2 regions of the Pilosibacter rotomagensis genome follow, and region 1 is predicted to be linked to the other one. Evidence: a T-box and tRNA genes for the amino acid it is inferred to sense, from the RefSeq annotation. Region 1 holds a T-box; the other holds one or more tRNA genes.
The links. A T-box is a leader RNA that pairs with one kind of tRNA and senses whether it is charged. The one in region 1 lies ahead of pheS (phenylalanine--tRNA ligase subunit alpha), so its partner is inferred to be a tRNA-Phe.
Positions count from the first base shown of each region.

Region 2: it has a tRNA-Phe gene. The T-box ahead of pheS (phenylalanine--tRNA ligase subunit alpha) is inferred to sense a tRNA for this amino acid. The anticodon was not compared.

Region 1 covers NZ_CM170323.1:1,598,435-1,606,713, reverse strand. Annotated here, with positions in the region: gene secG (preprotein translocase subunit SecG) at 93-326, opposite strand; gene pheT (phenylalanine--tRNA ligase subunit beta) at 572-2,986, opposite strand; gene pheS (phenylalanine--tRNA ligase subunit alpha) at 3,005-4,027, opposite strand; T-box leader at 4,096-4,322, opposite strand; gene ACI3EW_RS07110 (methylglyoxal synthase) at 4,624-5,088, shown strand; gene ACI3EW_RS07105 (2-thiouracil desulfurase family protein) at 5,568-6,035, opposite strand; gene typA (translational GTPase TypA) at 6,256-8,097, opposite strand.
Region 2 covers NZ_CM170323.1:15,022-23,300, reverse strand. Annotated here, with positions in the region: gene ACI3EW_RS00125 (aminotransferase class I/II-fold pyridoxal phosphate-dependent enzyme) at 273-1,865, opposite strand; gene ACI3EW_RS00120 (DUF1003 domain-containing protein) at 1,940-2,446, opposite strand; gene ACI3EW_RS00115 (hypothetical protein) at 2,697-3,980, opposite strand; gene ACI3EW_RS00110 (TIGR00266 family protein) at 4,277-4,963, shown strand; tRNA gene ACI3EW_RS00105 (tRNA-Lys) at 5,090-5,162, opposite strand; tRNA gene ACI3EW_RS00100 (tRNA-Phe) at 5,183-5,255, opposite strand; tRNA gene ACI3EW_RS00095 (tRNA-Met) at 5,260-5,333, opposite strand; tRNA gene ACI3EW_RS00090 (tRNA-Tyr) at 5,385-5,466, opposite strand; tRNA gene ACI3EW_RS00085 (tRNA-Thr) at 5,496-5,568, opposite strand; tRNA gene ACI3EW_RS00080 (tRNA-Val) at 5,582-5,654, opposite strand; tRNA gene ACI3EW_RS00075 (tRNA-Asp) at 5,692-5,765, opposite strand; rRNA gene ACI3EW_RS00070 (23S ribosomal RNA) at 5,839-8,279, opposite strand, start outside.

The DNA of each region.
Region 1 (8,279 bases):
AGTTCTCAGACAGTGCAGCTTCCGATCTTCGTGTTAAACAAAAACACTCCTGCACGGGAATGATCGCTGCAGGAGTGTTCGTCATCTTAGAATTAGATTACCTTTAAATTTAATACCAGGGCAAGTACAAAAATCAGGACTGCCGCAATTTTTGTAAATTTCTCAAGGTTGCCTTCCATAGAACGACCTTTATTTTTTCCCCAGTAGCTCTCAGCCACACCGCTGATCGCACCAAGTCCGGAAGTCTTTCCTTCCTGCATTAACACGATCACTGTCATTGCAATACATAAGATAACGAATACAATCGTCAGAATAATTCTAATCACCGACTACACCTCCTGTCCACAATTAAAGTCATCATAACATAAAATAGGATGGCTGTCAATCCTCGTATTTTCCGGGCCGGAACTGATTTTCCGGCATATAAAGGAGTGTGCCGCGCGCGGCTGCTTGCATCAATCTCACTCGTCTTGCAAGTGCACATCATTCGCTGATCGTGACTTAGGGGTCAAAAAACGGCCATCCGCCGCAGGATTTCTCCCACAGGAATGACCGTTCTGTATTATGTCACTTATCGGATATCCGCACCGAGACGGAACTTCAGGTTTCCGAGGATCTTCTTTACAAAGCGCTCGACGTCCGTCGGATCAAGTGCCTTGTCCTCCGGGATGAAGGAGATCTTGAATGCCATGCTCTTCTTGCCCTTGCCGATCTGGTCGCCGCGGTAGATATCGAAGAGTTCAACATCTCCGACCTGCTTGCATGCCTTCTTGATCTCATCGATCAGGCTGCCGCAGCTTGTCTCCTCGTCAACGACCATCGCGAGGTCACGGGTCACGGTATCGTACTCGGAGATCGGTTTGTAGCGCAGACCTTCCGGCATATGGGCAGAAAGTGCTGCGAAGTCGATCTCACCGATGTAGATCTGGTTGTTCGCCTTGCTGTTTTTCGGAAGCTTTAACTCACCGGCAACGCTGTTTGCCAGCTTACCGAAGGAACCAACGCGCTCGCCGTCGCAGAGGACATACGCGGAGATTCCCGGATGGAGATACGGAACATCCTCCGCTCTCTCATACTCAAAGCTTACACCGAAGGAAGCTGCAAGCTCTTCCATCGTTCCCTTTACAGTGAAGAAATCTTCCTGCTCGCCAAATGCCGCGAAGCCGACATGCGGGATCTCGTTCGGGAGCTCTGTGAGCGGAAGTGCCTTCGGATAGTATACGTTTGCATACTCGAAGAAACGTCCGGCTGTGTTGCCTTTCTTCACGTTCTCAACGACTGTATTTAACATGGACGGAGCCAGTGTGGTGCGCATGATGGAAAGGTTTGTCGTGATCGGGTTTAACAGGCGGATCACATTGCGCTCTTTTGCATCCGCTGCGATGTGGAGTGCATCGAGGTCTGCGTCGGAGTAGAATGCAAGTGTGGAAACCTCATAGTAACCCTGGGATACCATCACCTGTTTTAATTTTGTTCTTCTCTTCTGTGCCGGATTTAATCCGCCGTTTGTGACTGCGGAATCCTTTAAGAAGGTCGGAACGATGTGGTCATAACCGTACTCACGGATGACTTCCTCCGCAAGATCCGGCTCGCCAACCTCGATATCCTCTCTGTAGCGAGGTGCTGTGACAGTCATGACATCGCCGTCGCGCTCAACCTCGAAGCTGAGTCTGCGGAGAATGTCGAGAACATTCTCTGCCGGGACCTCGATGCCGAGGATCTTATTGATGCCGCTCAATGTTGCGGTAAATTTCTTTCCTTCCTTCGGTGCTCCCGCATCCACATCGAATGCGCTCGCTGTGATCTCGCCGCAGCCGAGTTCCTCGATCAGGTGAAGGGCACGCGCCATACCGATCTCAACGGTGTACTCCGCGATACCTTTTTCGTAGTGGCTGGATGCGTCTGTGTTCTGTCCGAGACTTCTCGCAGTTTTACGGATGTTGTCGCGCATGAACTTTGCGGATTCAAAGAGAAGCTGTGTCGTATTCTCTGTGATCTCACTGTTCATTCCGCCCATGATACCCGCAAGAGCAACCGGCTTGCTTCCGTCGCAGATCACAAGGTTATTCTCGTTTAACTTGAATTCCTTGCCGTCAAGTGTCTGGATCATCTCATCCTGCTTTGCGCGGCGGACGATGATCTGGGAGCTTTCCAACGTGCTCATATCGAATGCATGCATCGGCTGACCGATCTCGAGCATTACGTAGTTCGTGATATCGACCACGTTGCTGATGCTTCTGAGACCGCAGAGAGCCAGATGACGGCGCATCCATCTCGGGGACTGGCCCGGAGTGATGTTTCTCACGCCATGTCCTAAGTAGCGCGGGCAGAGATCCTGTGCCTCTACTTTAATATCAAGATTTTCATATTTATAATCGCTCTGTTTGTAGTCGAGAGCCGGCATTTTCAGCGGTTTATCAAGAACTGCTGCAACTTCTCTCGCAATACCGAGAACAGACTGGCAGTCTGCACGGTTTGCCGTTACGGAGATATCGAAGATGTAGTCGTCGAGACCAACAACCTTTGCGATATCAGTTCCCGGAACGGTGTCCTTCGGAAGATCCAGGAGACCGTAAACCTCAGCGCCCGGATACAGGTCATCGTTTAAGCCGAGCTCTTCACCGGAGCAGAGCATACCGTTTGACTCGATGCCGCGCATCGGTTTTGCCTTGATCTTGATGCCGCCCGGCAGTGTGGAATTATCAAGAGCCGCCGGTGTGTGCATGCCTGCGTAGACGTTCGGAGCACCTGTGAGGATCTGGATATCATTTCCATACTCGCCGCAGTCTACTTTACACTTGAAGAGGTGTGTTCCCTCGATTGGCTCGCATTCCTTTACGACGCCGACAACGACACGGTCGATCTCAGCGGAGAGATCGATCAGTTCCTCTACCTCAAATCCACAGCCAAAGAGCTTGTCTTCCAGCTCCTGGGCAGTGACATCAATGTCAACATATTCTTTCAGCCAACTAAATGGTACTTTCATGATCTTCTCCCTCCCTTATTAGCCTTTGAACTGCTTCAGGAAACGAAGATCATTCTCATAAAGCAGGTTGATGTTGTTAATACCGTATTTTAACATGGCGATACGCTCGATACCGATACCAAAAGCGAGACCGGAATATTCATTCGGGTCGATGCCGCAGTTCTCAAGAACCTTGTGGTGTACGATACCGCCACCTAATACCTCGATCCAGCCGGTGTGCTTGCAGAGCGGGCAGCCTTTTCCGCCGCACTCGAAGCAGCTGACATCGACCTCAACGCTCGGCTCCGTGAACGGGAAATAGCTCGGGCGGAGACGTGTCTTTACGTTGCTGCCGAAGATCGCCTGTACAAACTTGTCGAGCATACCCTGAAGGTCGCAGAGCGTGATCTTCTTATCGACAACAAGGCCTTCCATCTGGTGGAACATCGGGGAGTGAGTCGCATCACTGTCGGAACGGAATACACGTCCCGGTGCCAGCATCTTGATCGGCGGCTTCTTCGCATCCATCACACGGATCTGTCCCGGGCTTGTATGGGTACGGAGTAAGATATCTTCCGCTACATAGAACGTATCCTGCATATCTCTCGCCGGATGATTCTTCGCAACGTTTAATCTTGTGAAGTTGTGGTCGTCATCCTCGATCTCCGGACCGTCGAAGATCTCGAAGCCCATTCCTGCGAAAACATCGATCATCTCATTCTCTGTTACGGTAAGCGGATGGAGACCTCCGGCCGGACGCATCTTTGCAGGCATCGTGATATCGACCTGCTCGCTCTTATTGCGGGCTGCGAGCTCCAGCTCATCCATCTTATTCTTCATTTCCTGGTAGCGGGCTTCTACCTGGTTCTTAAATTCATTGATCGTCTTTCCGACGTTCGGGCGCTCCTCCTTCGGAACACTTCCAAGACCCTTCATCAGGTCTGCGATGCTGCCTTTCTTGCCAAGGAAGCTCTGCCAGAACTCACCAAGCTGTTCCTTGGACTGTACACTGCCGAGAGCGGCTTCCATCTGCTCCTTCAGTGCTTTGATCTTCTCTTCCATAGTCCACCTCATTCTTTCGGTATGGTTTTACATTCTATCAGTGCGAGGACAAAAAAAACTCCGTCCCGCCATGGGACGAAGCTGACTCTCCGTGGTACCACCCAGATTCCGCATGCATTCATGCGGCACTCAAATGTCTGTAACGGGACTTCCCGTCCTGCACTACTTAGATCCCTTTCGCACAGGCTGCTCAAGAGTGAATTTACAAAAGTTTCCTTCGGAAGGTCTTTCAGCCGGTGAACCTTCTCTCTGTCATACCGGAACTCTCCTGTACTGTCTCTGTCATTGCGTTTCACACATGGTCGATGGTAGCACATTCCCACTGGTTTGTCAAGTCTCACCGGGGCAGAGGCAAAATCAGCACCAAAGCTGCACGCAACGCAGTTTCCCGCCCAAACCTTCTAACAGACACTGTCCCCGCATAATAAGTGTAAAACTTCAGCGAAATTTTCTCTCACTTTCTTGACACATCCAGCCATTTATGGCATCATCAGTTTATAGGCAGGAATAATCTGTTAATATTCCATTCCATGGAATTTATATATGATCTGCCCGCAAAACAAACGAAAAACAACCTCAAGAAAAGGAGGATTCCTATGGATTTTCTGACATTAACCATCGGAAAACAAAAAAACATCGCCCTGATCGCCCATGACAGCAAAAAGCATGAAATGATCGACTGGTGCGAAGCAAACAAAGAAATCTTAAAGGGACACTTTCTCTGCGGCACAGGAACAACCGCCAGAATGATCACCGAAGCCACCGGTCTCCCGGTCAAAGGCTACAACAGCGGTCCTCTCGGAGGAGACCAGCAGATCGGCGCAAAAATCGTCGAAGGGCGCATCGATTTCGTCGTATTCTTCTCCGATCCCCTCACAGCCCAGCCACATGACCCGGACGTAAAAGCTCTCCTCCGCATCGCCCAGGTCTACGATATCCCGATCGCCAACAACCGCGCGACCGCCGACTTCATGATCACCTCCCCACTCATGAACGAAGAATATGATCACCAGATCATCAACTTCCACCAGAACATCAAGGAGCGGGCAAGCAAACTGTAGAACTCAAAATGTAAAACCAATCGATGCAAACTAAATTCTACAAAACCTAGAAAGGCATGGAAACACGTTCACAACGTTTCCATGCCTTTCGAACCCTCTGCATTTATCATCTCACGCCAACCAACAGCGGTGAGCTTCCGGGCAGGGGCGCATGATCCGGGGAGCTGGTTCCTCTTGGCCCGCGGGTGACTGCGTTGGACAAGCGATAACACTTGTCTGAGCGCAGCGAGTTGTGTCACAGTACGCAGGCCTTCCTGCCTGCGCACTGTGACAGGATTTTGCCGATGCTTCGCATTCCGAATCGGCAAAATCCGCGACCGCTACTGTATCATACGGAATTTTCAGTTCAGAAAATTCCTATATAAAAGGCGCTGGCTACCTCCACTCGTCCGCCCTTAGCAGTCTCACGCAGGCCTAGTGGAACCCTCCCCGCATCCCCAGCGCCCCTGCCCGGAAGCTCACCGCGTCCCTCTCGCCAATCAATCCCCCATCAACTCTTTCTCCAGAAGCTCCATCTGGCTCTCCCCATACACCTTCAACCCATACCCGGCCAACACCGCCGCCGTCTTCCCCATTCCCTCACGCAGCTTATGCGAAAAACTCCCATCATAAACCCCATTCGATCCGCAGGACGGACTTCTATCCTTCAGGATCGCGATCTCACATCCATACTTCTTCGCTGTCTGCAATGCCGCATCCGCACCGAGAAGAAACTCTCCCGTCACATCCTCGCCCTCCGTATTGATCACCGCCTCATCCGGCATATGGATCTCGGAAGCCGCACGCGGAGTCGGAAGACCGCCCAGCTGTTCCGGACAGACCGGATGGAACTCGGCCTTTCCCTCCATCTTTTTCATAAACTCAAGCACACCCTGATTCCGATTGTTCGTCCCATCCCACTTGCAGTTCTCACCGATGAGACAGGCACTGATAAGAATATGTATCATAATTCTCCCTCTTTCATAGACCAGCTCGCGCAAACCGCAAATCCAGCTCTTTCACGCTCGCTCGATCATCTGCCAATGCAGGCCATCTGTTCGAAAAAAGCAGGACCGCCCCACAAATCAACCTGCGGAAGCGATCCTGCTTTCTCTTTCTATTTTCAGAGATCACGCTGCGTCTTCGCAATCCCCTCTTCACTTGTATCTCAATTCGTTCCGGATCAGATTACATCTGGCTCTTCTTGCTGATCATTGCTCTCTTTCTGAGAGTCGGATCGAGGATCTTCTTTCTGATACGAAGACTCGTCGGTGTGATCTCAAGAAGCTCGTCGGTATCGATGAAGTCTAAGCACTGCTCCAGGCTCATGATCTTCGGCGGAACAAGCTTTAATGCCTCGTCCGCGCTGGAGGAACGTGTATTTGTCAGCTTCTTTGTCTTGCAGACGTTGATCTCGATATCCTCTGCCTTCGGGCTCTGTCCGACGACCATACCGGAGTAAACCTTTACACCAGGTCCGATGAACAGAGTACCTCTCTCCTGAGCGTTGAACAGACCGTAAGTGATGGACTCACCAGCCTCGAATGCGATCAGGGAACCCGTCTTTCTGTAGCTTAACTCACCCTTGAACGGAGCATATCCGTCAAAGCTTGTATTTAAGATACCGTTACCCTTTGTATCTGTCATAAACTCACCGCGGTAACCGATGAGACCTCTGGACGGGATGGAGAACTCAAGCCTTGTGTAGCCGCCGTTTGTCGGGCTCATTCCCTGAAGTTCGCCCTTTCTGCTCGTGAGCTTCTGGATGACAGCTCCGGTAAACTCATCCGGAACATCCACATAAGCAAGCTCCATCGGCTCTAACTTTCTGTTTCTCTCATCGTATTTGTAGATAACCTCTGCCTTGCTGACAGCGAACTCAAAGCCCTCACGGCGCATGTTCTCGATCAGGACGGACAGATGGAGCTCACCACGTCCGGAAACCTTGAAGCAGTCTGCGGACTCTGTCTCCTCGACACGAAGGCTGACGTCTGTGTTTAACTCACGGAACAGACGGTCGCGGAGGTGACGGGAAGTGATGAACTTACCTTCCTGACCTGCGAGCGGGCTGTCGTTTACCATGAAGTTCATGGAGATCGTCGGCTCGGAGATCTTCTGGAACGGGATCGCCTCCGGCTTCTCCGGGGAGCAGAGGGTATCACCGATGTGGATATCCGGGATACCAGAGATCGCAACGATCTCACCGATCGTCGCACTCTGTACTTCAACTCTCTTTAAGCCATCGAATACATAGAGCTTACCGATCTTTACTTTCTTCATCTTGTCCGGATCATGATGGTTTACGATCACGCAGTCCTGATTTAACTTTAAGGAACCGCTGTCGATCTTACCGATACCGATACGGCCAACGAACTCGTTGTAGTCGATCGTGCTGATCAGGACCTGGGTCTCAGCATCCGGATCACCTTCCGGCTCCGGGATATAGTCGATGATGGTCTCGAATAACGGACTCATGTCCACTTCCGGATCATCTAATTCTTTCTTTGCAAAACCTGCACGGGCGGACGCATATACGAACGGGCAGTCGAGCTGCTCATCGGATGCATCGAGGTCCATGAATAACTCCAGTGTCTCATCGATGACTGCCTCCGGTCTTGCCTCCGGGCGGTCGATCTTGTTGATGCAGACGATAACTCTTAAGTCAAGGTCAAGTGCCTTCTGGAGAACGAACTTTGTCTGCGGCATCGGTCCCTCAAATGCATCGACAACGAGAACAACACCGTCTACCATCTTAAGGACACGCTCAACCTCACCGCCGAAGTCCGCATGGCCTGGGGTGTCGATGATGTTGATCTTTACTCCTTTGTAGAATACAGCCGTATTCTTGGAGAGGATAGTGATTCCCCTCTCTCTCTCGATGTCATTGGAGTCCATGACACGCTCTTCTACTTCCTGGTTTGCGCGGAATACGCCGCTCTGCTTTAATAACTGGTCTACCAGGGTCGTTTTACCGTGGTCAACGTGGGCGATGATCGCAATGTTTCTGATATCTTCGCGTTTGATCTTCATAATCAATCCTCTTTCTTCATCTATAACTGTCCGCACACCGATCATTTTCCGACCCGTTTTGCACAGTCATCTTATCTTGTATCTGTTACATTTCCTGATTTTTGCGTTACCGACTCAAAATTATAGCATTCATGAAATCAAAATGCAATACAAAATCATCCAAAATTCGGGGTGAATTCGCC
Region 2 (8,279 bases), 1.6 Mb from region 1:
TTGTTTCTCTCAGCCTTCTGTATTATAATTTTTATCCCAGTCAGATAAGACTTTTCGATCGAACTTTTACAACCATTTTTCAGGTTCTATCTTTTCATTGTATCAAAATCAGAGGTCTCGTGCAACCGTTGTTTCCATCCTCGCTCGATAATTCTTATCCTTTTAAAGTAACAAAAATTTGTCTCCTGGGAAATATTCTTGCCTGATAAGCCTCTTCATTTCGGATGCAGCCACCTCTTATGCACTTGAATTACTAACGTTTTCCTTTTTCCTCAGCATCCTTTATGAACAAGCCCTGGCGTCTGACATGTTAAGATCACGTCCGTATCCGGATCAGCCGGCCCCTGGACAAGAAGTCCTGCTGCCTTGTACGCCACGATCTTCTCCACGATCGCATCCGTGAAGACCTCTCCCGGCGCGATGATCGGGATTCCCGGCGGATACAGATACACAAACTCCGCAGATACCTTTCCGACCGTATCCTGAAGCGCTGTGCGCTCCGTATCGGCATTCATCGCCTCGCAGATGAGCATTCTCCTGACTGGGTGCAAAACTTTGGATTCCGTGACTTCTGGAGTCTCACATCTTTCTTTTTCCTTTGACTCACCTTTTTCTTTTTGCTGTTCATGCTCCACGCAGTGTCTCAATGCCCCGTCAATCTCCAGCAGCGCCGTTCCAAGCCGCTCAAATCCTTCTTCCGTGTCCATCAGCGACGTCATCGCGATCACATACTCCGGCGCTGTCATCTCCATCTCAAGATGGTATTTTCTCCTCAGTGTCTCCGCCAGCTCTTCCCCGTGAAACTCCTCTGCGCGCATCGTGGAAACCACGATCTTCGACGGATCCCATCCGATCACCGTCCGATATTTCCCACAGATTTCCCGGTCCAGGATCTCAAGTACCTGAAGTCCTTCCATCCGCTCCATAAAGTGCTCCAGTCTTTCCTCATACCGGACCATCTCATTTCTTCCGTCCCCGTCCATATACCAGATGCACCGCTCCATCCCAGCCATAAAAAGGTATGACGGGCTGGACGTCTGAAACATGGACAAATACCTCGAAACTCTGTCCTGATCCACAAGTTTTCCCTTCACATGCAGGATTGCCGTCTGGGTAAAGGACGGCAGCGTTTTATGAAGGCTCTGGATCACAAGATCCGCCCCGTATTCCAGCGCCGATTTCGGAAAGCCGTGACACTGATCTGCATACTCCAGATGCGCCCCATGCGCCTCATCGACGATCAACGGGATCCCGTATTCATGAGCCGCATCCGCGATCGCCCGGATATCCGACACCACGCCTTCATAGGTTGGAGATGTGATGAGCACTGCCTGGATTTTCGTGATTTTTCCTCTCACATCCCCCGAATTTCCCGCACAGCGCATCGCATCCTTTTCAAGCGCTTTTCTCACGTCCTCCGCACAGATTCCTCCATTGATCCCGAATTCCGTGATCTCCTCCGGATACAGATATTCAGCCTCCAGCCGGTTCAGGCAGATCGCATGGTACACCGCCTTATGACAGTTTCTCGCTGTCAGGATCTTTCCGCCGTTTTCCGTAGTCGCAAAAACTGCACTTAAAATCCCGCATGTACTCCCATTCACAAGATACCAGGACCGGTCCGCCCCGTAGATCGCAGCCGCCTCATCCATGGCGTCCTTCAAAATTCCTTCCGCATGATGCAGGTTGTCAAACCCATCGATCTCCGTGATATCGATCCCATACGGGTCCGGAAATCCCCCCGGGATCCCATCCGGAATCTCCCGTCTTTTATGTCCCGGCATATGAAATGGATACGCATCCGATCCCGCATATTCTGTCAGCCGTTCTAAAAGTCCCGGCTGTTTTTCTTTTCTGTAATTCAAAATTTTTATTCTCCTGTTTCCCATCTGACTGCAAACGAACTGGAAATTGCCCGTCAAATTCGAATCCACATTCGTTATAAAGTATTTTTCTCTTTTTGCTCCGAGAGAAGTTTCTCGATCTGCGACTGTCTGATAAGAATCGCATTCACCTTATCATGGAGGTCTTCAATCATGATCTCGGTTTTCAGGTTTACCTTATAATCGTTTTCAGCACGCCGGCGGTCTTTTTCCTCCTGTCGGTTCTGACTCATCATGATCAGCGGTGCCTGAATGGCTGCAACGCAGGACAGGACAAGGTTCAGCAGGATAAACGGATATGCGTCAAACGCTTTTGACGCAAGAATCGTGTTGATGACCATCCACAGGATCAGCCCACCTGTAAAGGAAAATATAAACGCCCAACTGCCTGCAAATTTTGCGATCGTGTCAGCTGCCCGCTGCCCGAGTGTGTACTTTTCTTTCTCTTTTTCAGGACTGACTGAAATCTTACTGTCTGCTAAAAGGTTCAAAACTTCCTCATCCGTCATATCGTGCCGGATGTCCTTCAGCACTTCTTTCAATAATTTTCTGTTCTCTTTCATGATGATACTCCTTCCAATTCGATCAATTGGTAAAATTTATTTGCGCAGCCCCCCCCCGGAACAGTTCCCTGATTTTTTGTTTATAAATCTGACAAGTAGCGCATTTGACAACAGCATAACAACCACATATATACCCAACGGCAGAAACATGAACGGTACTACATCCAATAATGCACTCCAGTCTTCTTTGTTCACCCAGTCTAATATCTGTCTGTATTCCATAAGAAGTGTCAATGCTACAAATGCCGGCTTACTTTACAAGCTCCGCTTTTACCTCCGGAAACATATACCAAATTTCCGCGACTTCATCCCCGGCTGCCTGATAAAAACTGTAGCTGCCGTAAACCATCGAATCGCATCCGTCCGATGCCAGTCTCACCGTTATCTGTGTCCCATCCGCCTTTGTAAGCGTCAGGATCCCGTTATACGGACATTCTTTCGCTTCATCAAAAGATGCCCCCGACAGGATCTCCTCCAGCCTTTTTAACAATTCCGGATCCTGCAGCGTCTCGGATATTCCCACGACTTCCGAGTCAGCTTCCACGTCAGCAGAATCTTTGCTCTCCAAGCCTTTCTCTTTCTCCAGCTCTTTGGAAATCGGGATTACCTCAAGTTCCGCACTCGTAATTTCTTTCATGTCTTCCGTTCCTACCGTCTGAAATTCACATTTTTCCTCAGCAATTCTTAATGCCGGAACCGTGATCTCATCCGGATCCGGGTTTTCTGACTCATAAATTTCCTGGCTTGCCGTATATGTGATCCCATCTATTCCATACATTACCGGATCAATGATCTCATCCGAGCCGGTGATCTCTTTCTCCTGATCCTCAGTCAAAGGAATATATTCCTCCAGTACCTCTGCATCTTCAAATCTTCGGACGGTAAGATATCCGCCGTCCTCCGGTGGTGACATCCGCACGCCGCGCTCCTTTACAGTCTCCAGATACCGGACCCCCTCGTCACCGTCACAGAGGCTGTATGTAAATGCTTTTCTGAGTTCTTCCGATTCTTCCATTCCGCTCGGAACAAAAAACAGAACATCCTTTGCTTCCGTGTAATACATTTCATAAACATTTTCAAAAGTATATACTTTTTCAAAAATACTTTCGTCCTCGTTCCACTTTTCAGCCTCGATCACATCATCAATGCTGTAAATGCTGAGATCTTGTAATGGATCCTCCTTGCCTTTTCGAAATCCCAGGACATACCCGTAACCATTTTCCGTCTCCCGTCCAACAAAATCATACGCATCCCGGATCTCTCCGCCGCAGGATGCTGCCTTTTCCGGATCCATATCCGAAAATTTATGATCTCCATCAAAGGATTCCAATTCTGTTACGATCCACCGACGTTCTTCCTCCGAAAGTGGCTGAAAGGCCAGATCTTCCCTCTGATCATCTTTTTCCATTTCAGGACTATTTCGTTCCTCTGTCTGTGGCTCACTCGGATCTTCTACCGGAACAAAAGCCGGCGAACACCCTGTCAGCCAGATTCCCAGTCCTAAAGCTGCCGCCATCATCCAAATCTTTTTCACCTTGCCACCTTCTTTTCAAAAAACTGAACTCGCCTGTCACTGAACTTGTTACCGATATTCTATCATCCATAATTTTTTCACACAAGCGAGCACCCCCATATTTAAGGAAACTGTAAACATGTTATCATTTTGTTATTTTCATAAACAGGATTTTTCATCGTAAATTTCATTCCAGTATCTCTTCTGTAACTATCGGCAGAGTATGATATAATATATTTGTTCACCCTTGTGTATCTTTTGGATACAGCAATACAAGCGTATTTTCATCGTTCAATACGCCAGAAAGAGAGGATTCTATGAAATACAGAATTATTGGCACAACTATCCCTGCAGTTGAGATCAAATTTGATGCTCCAGGCGAAACTATGTACACACAGTCCGGCGGAATGTCCTGGATGTCTGAAGGGATTTCCATGTCCACAAACACACGCGGCGGATTTATGAAAGGTCTTGGCCGCATGTTTGCCGGTGAATCCATGTTTATGGCTACCTACCGTGCGGATGCTCCGGGTGCCACGATCGCATTTGCGTCAACTGTACCTGGTCAGGTTCTTCCGATCGACGCGGCAGAAAACGGCGGCATGATCTGCCAGAAAGGTGCATTCCTCTGCGCACAGGATTCTGTAAATCTTGATGTCACCTTCACAAAGAAATTTACTTCCGGACTGTTTGGCGGCGAAGGCTTCATCCTTGAATCCATCTCCGGTTCCGGAATGGCCTTTCTCGAAATCGACGGCGATGTTGTCGAGAAACAGCTCGCACCGGGCGAAGTGATCAAAGTTGATACAGGAAATATCGTTGCGTTCGAGAAAACCTTAAAATATGAAGTTGAGACGATCAAAGGCCTTGGAAACATCTTCTTCGGCGGCGAAGGTCTCTTCCTCACAAAGCTTACCGGTCCTGGCCGTGTGATCCTTCAGACTCAGAATATCGCTGATTTCGCCGGACGCATTGCACAGTTCATTCCGACAAAATCAAACTGATCTTCGACTTTCAACAACATATACTTTAACCTAAAAAAGAGGTTGCTGTGTGAATGTGCAGCAACCTCTTTTTTAGCAAACTTTAGAATACGAAAAAACGGAAACCTCTCGGCTTCCGCAACTTAATGAGACATCGGGGATTCGAACCCCGGACAACTTGATTAAAAGTCAAGTGCTCTACCGACTGAGCTAATATCCCATACAACTATTAAGTTGTAATGCCCAAAGCTGGAATCGAACCAGCGACACGAGGATTTTCAGTCCTCTGCTCTACCAACTGAGCTATCTGGGCATAATTGCGGGGGCAGGATTTGAACCTACGACCTTCGGGTTATGAGCCCGACGAGCTTCCAGACTGCTCCACCCCGCGATACCTTATTATTATACACAATAAATATCGAAAAATCAATACCTATTTTAATGGGCGGAGGTGGATTCGAACCACCGAAGCAAGTTGCAGCAGATTTACAGTCTGTCCCCTTTGGCCACTCGGGAATCCGCCCATAAGAATTATTTAGTTTTTGAAACTAAAAGCCGATGATCGGACTCGAACCGATAACCTGCTGATTACAAATCAGCTGCTCTGCCAATTGAGCCACATCGGCATATCTTTAAAAGTGGGACCTATAGGGCTCGAACCTATGACCCTCTGCTTGTAAGGCAGATGCTCTCCCAGCTGAGCTAAGATCCCATATTTAAAAATAAATACATACAAAACCATGTATGCGCGACCCGGATGGGATTCGAACCCACGACCTCCGCCGTGACAGGGCGGCGCTCTAACCAGCTGAGCCACCGGGCCATACAAGGTATTTAACATACCTTCAAAATCACATACTGAACTCCATCAACCTTCGAATCTTCACTTGACCTTTCTGGATAAGCCCTCGACCGATTAGTAACAGTCAGCTCCATGCATTGCTGCACTTCCACCTCTGCCCTATCTACCTCGTCGTCTTCAAGGGGTCTTACTTCTTAACGAATGGGATATCTCATCTTGAGGGGGGCTTCACGCTTAGATGCCTTCAGCGTTTATCCCTGCCAGACTTGGCTACCCGGCCATGAGCTTAGCAGCTCAACCGGTACACCAGCGGTCCGTCCATCCCGGTCCTCTCGTACTAAGGACAGCTCCTCTCAAATATCCTCCGCCTGCGCCGGATAGGGACCGAACTGTCTCACGACGTTCTGAACCCAGCTCGCGTACCGCTTTAATGGGCGAACAGCCCAACCCTTGGGACCTACTTCAGCCCCAGGATGCGATGAGCCGACATCGAGGTGCCAAACCACTCCGTCGATGTGAACTCTTGGGAGTGATAAGCCTGTTATCCCCAGGGTAGCTTTTATCCGTTGAGCGATGGCAATCCCACTTTCATACCACCGGATCACTAAGTCCTAGTTTCCTACCTGCTCGACCCGTCGGTCTCGCAGTCAAGCTCCCTTCTGCCTTTGCACTCTTCGAATGGTTTCCAACCATTCTGAGGGAACCTTTGAGCGCCTCCGATACCCTTTCGGAGGCGACCGCCCCAGTCAAACTCCCCACCTGACATTGTCCCCGATCCAGATCATGGACCATGGTTAGAAACCCAGTAACGCAAGGGTGGTATCCCAACAGCGGCTCATACGAAACCGGAGTTCCGTACTCGTAGCCTCCCACCTATCCTGTGCATGCATTACCGAATCCCAGTATCAAGCTGGAGTAAAGCTCCATGGGGTCTTTCCGTCCTGGCGCAGGTAACCAGCATCTTCACTGGTATTTCAATTTCACCGGGTGCATTGTCGAGACAGCGCTCAAATCATTACGCCTTTCGTGCGGGTCGGAACTTACCCGACAAGGAATTTCGCTACCTTAGGACCGTTATAGTTACGGCCGCCGTTTACTGGGGCTTCAATTCAAAGCTTCGATTGCTCTAACCTCTCCTCTTAACCTTCCAGCACCGGGCAGGCGTCAGCCCATATACATCACCTTACGGTTTCGCATAGACCTGTGTTTTTGCTAAACAGTTGCTTGAGCCTATTCTCTGCGGCCAGATCTCTCTGGCACCCCTTATCCCGAAGTTACGGGGTCATTTTGCCGAGTTCCTTAACAATGCTTCTCCCGCCGGCCTTAGGATTCTCTCCTCATCCACCTGTGTCGGTTTACGGTACGGGCACATGATACACAATAGCGGCTTTTCTCGGCAGCTGGAATCAGATGCTTCCCTACTTTGGTTCGGTCCGCGTCACGTCTTTGGCTTGTCAGGCGGATTTGCCTGCCTGACACCTCCTACGCTTGCCCGGAGTTCTGTTCCCCGGTCATCTTATCCCTCTGCGTCCCCACAGTTCTGATATCATGTGGTACAGGAATCTAAACCTGTTGTCCATCAGCTACGCTTCTCAGCCTTGCCTTAGGCCCCGACTTACCCAGGGCAGATCAGCTTTACCCTGGAAACCTTAGATATTCGGCCTGGAGGATTCCCACCTCCATCTCGCTACTCATTCCGGCATTCTCTCTTCCTAAAAGTCCACAGCTCCTTATCGGTACTGCTTCGCCCCTTTAAGAATGCTCCTCTACCAATGACCTAAGTCATTCCTGAGCTTCGGTGTTGTGTTTCAGCCCCGGACATTTTCGGCGCAGGACCTCTCGACTAGTGAGCTATTACGCACTCTTTGAATGTGTGGCTGCTTCTGAGCCAACATCCTAGTTGTCTTTGAAATCCCACATCCTTTTCCACTTAACACACACTTTGGGACCTTAGCTGCAGGTCTGGGCTCTTTCCCTTTTGACGACCCAACTTATCTCGTGCCGTCTGACTCCCGTACATCATCTGTATGGCATTCGGAGTTTGATATTCTTCGGTAGGCTTTGACGCCCCCTAGGAAATTCAGTGCTCTACCTCCACCAGACTAATACGAGGCTAGCCCTAAAGCTATTTCGAGGAGAACCAGCTATCTCCGGGTTCGATTGGAATTTCTCCCCTATCCACACCTCATCGCCACCCTTTTCAACGGATGTGCGTTCGGTCCTCCACGAAATTTTACTTTCGCTTCAACCTGGACATGGATAGATCACCCGGTTTCGGGTCTGCACATGCTGACTTGACGCCCTATTCAGACTTGCTCTCGCTTCGGCTCCGCACCTTTAGTGCTTAACCTTGCCAGCATCCGCAACTCGCCGGACCGTTCTACAAAAAGTACGCGGTTGCACCTTAACGTGCTTCCACAGCTTGTAAACACAGGGTTTCAGGTTCTCTTTCACTCCCCTCCCGGGGTCCTTTTCACCTTTCCTTCACAGTACTATGCGCTATCGGTCACTAAGGAGTATTTAGCCTTGGGGGGT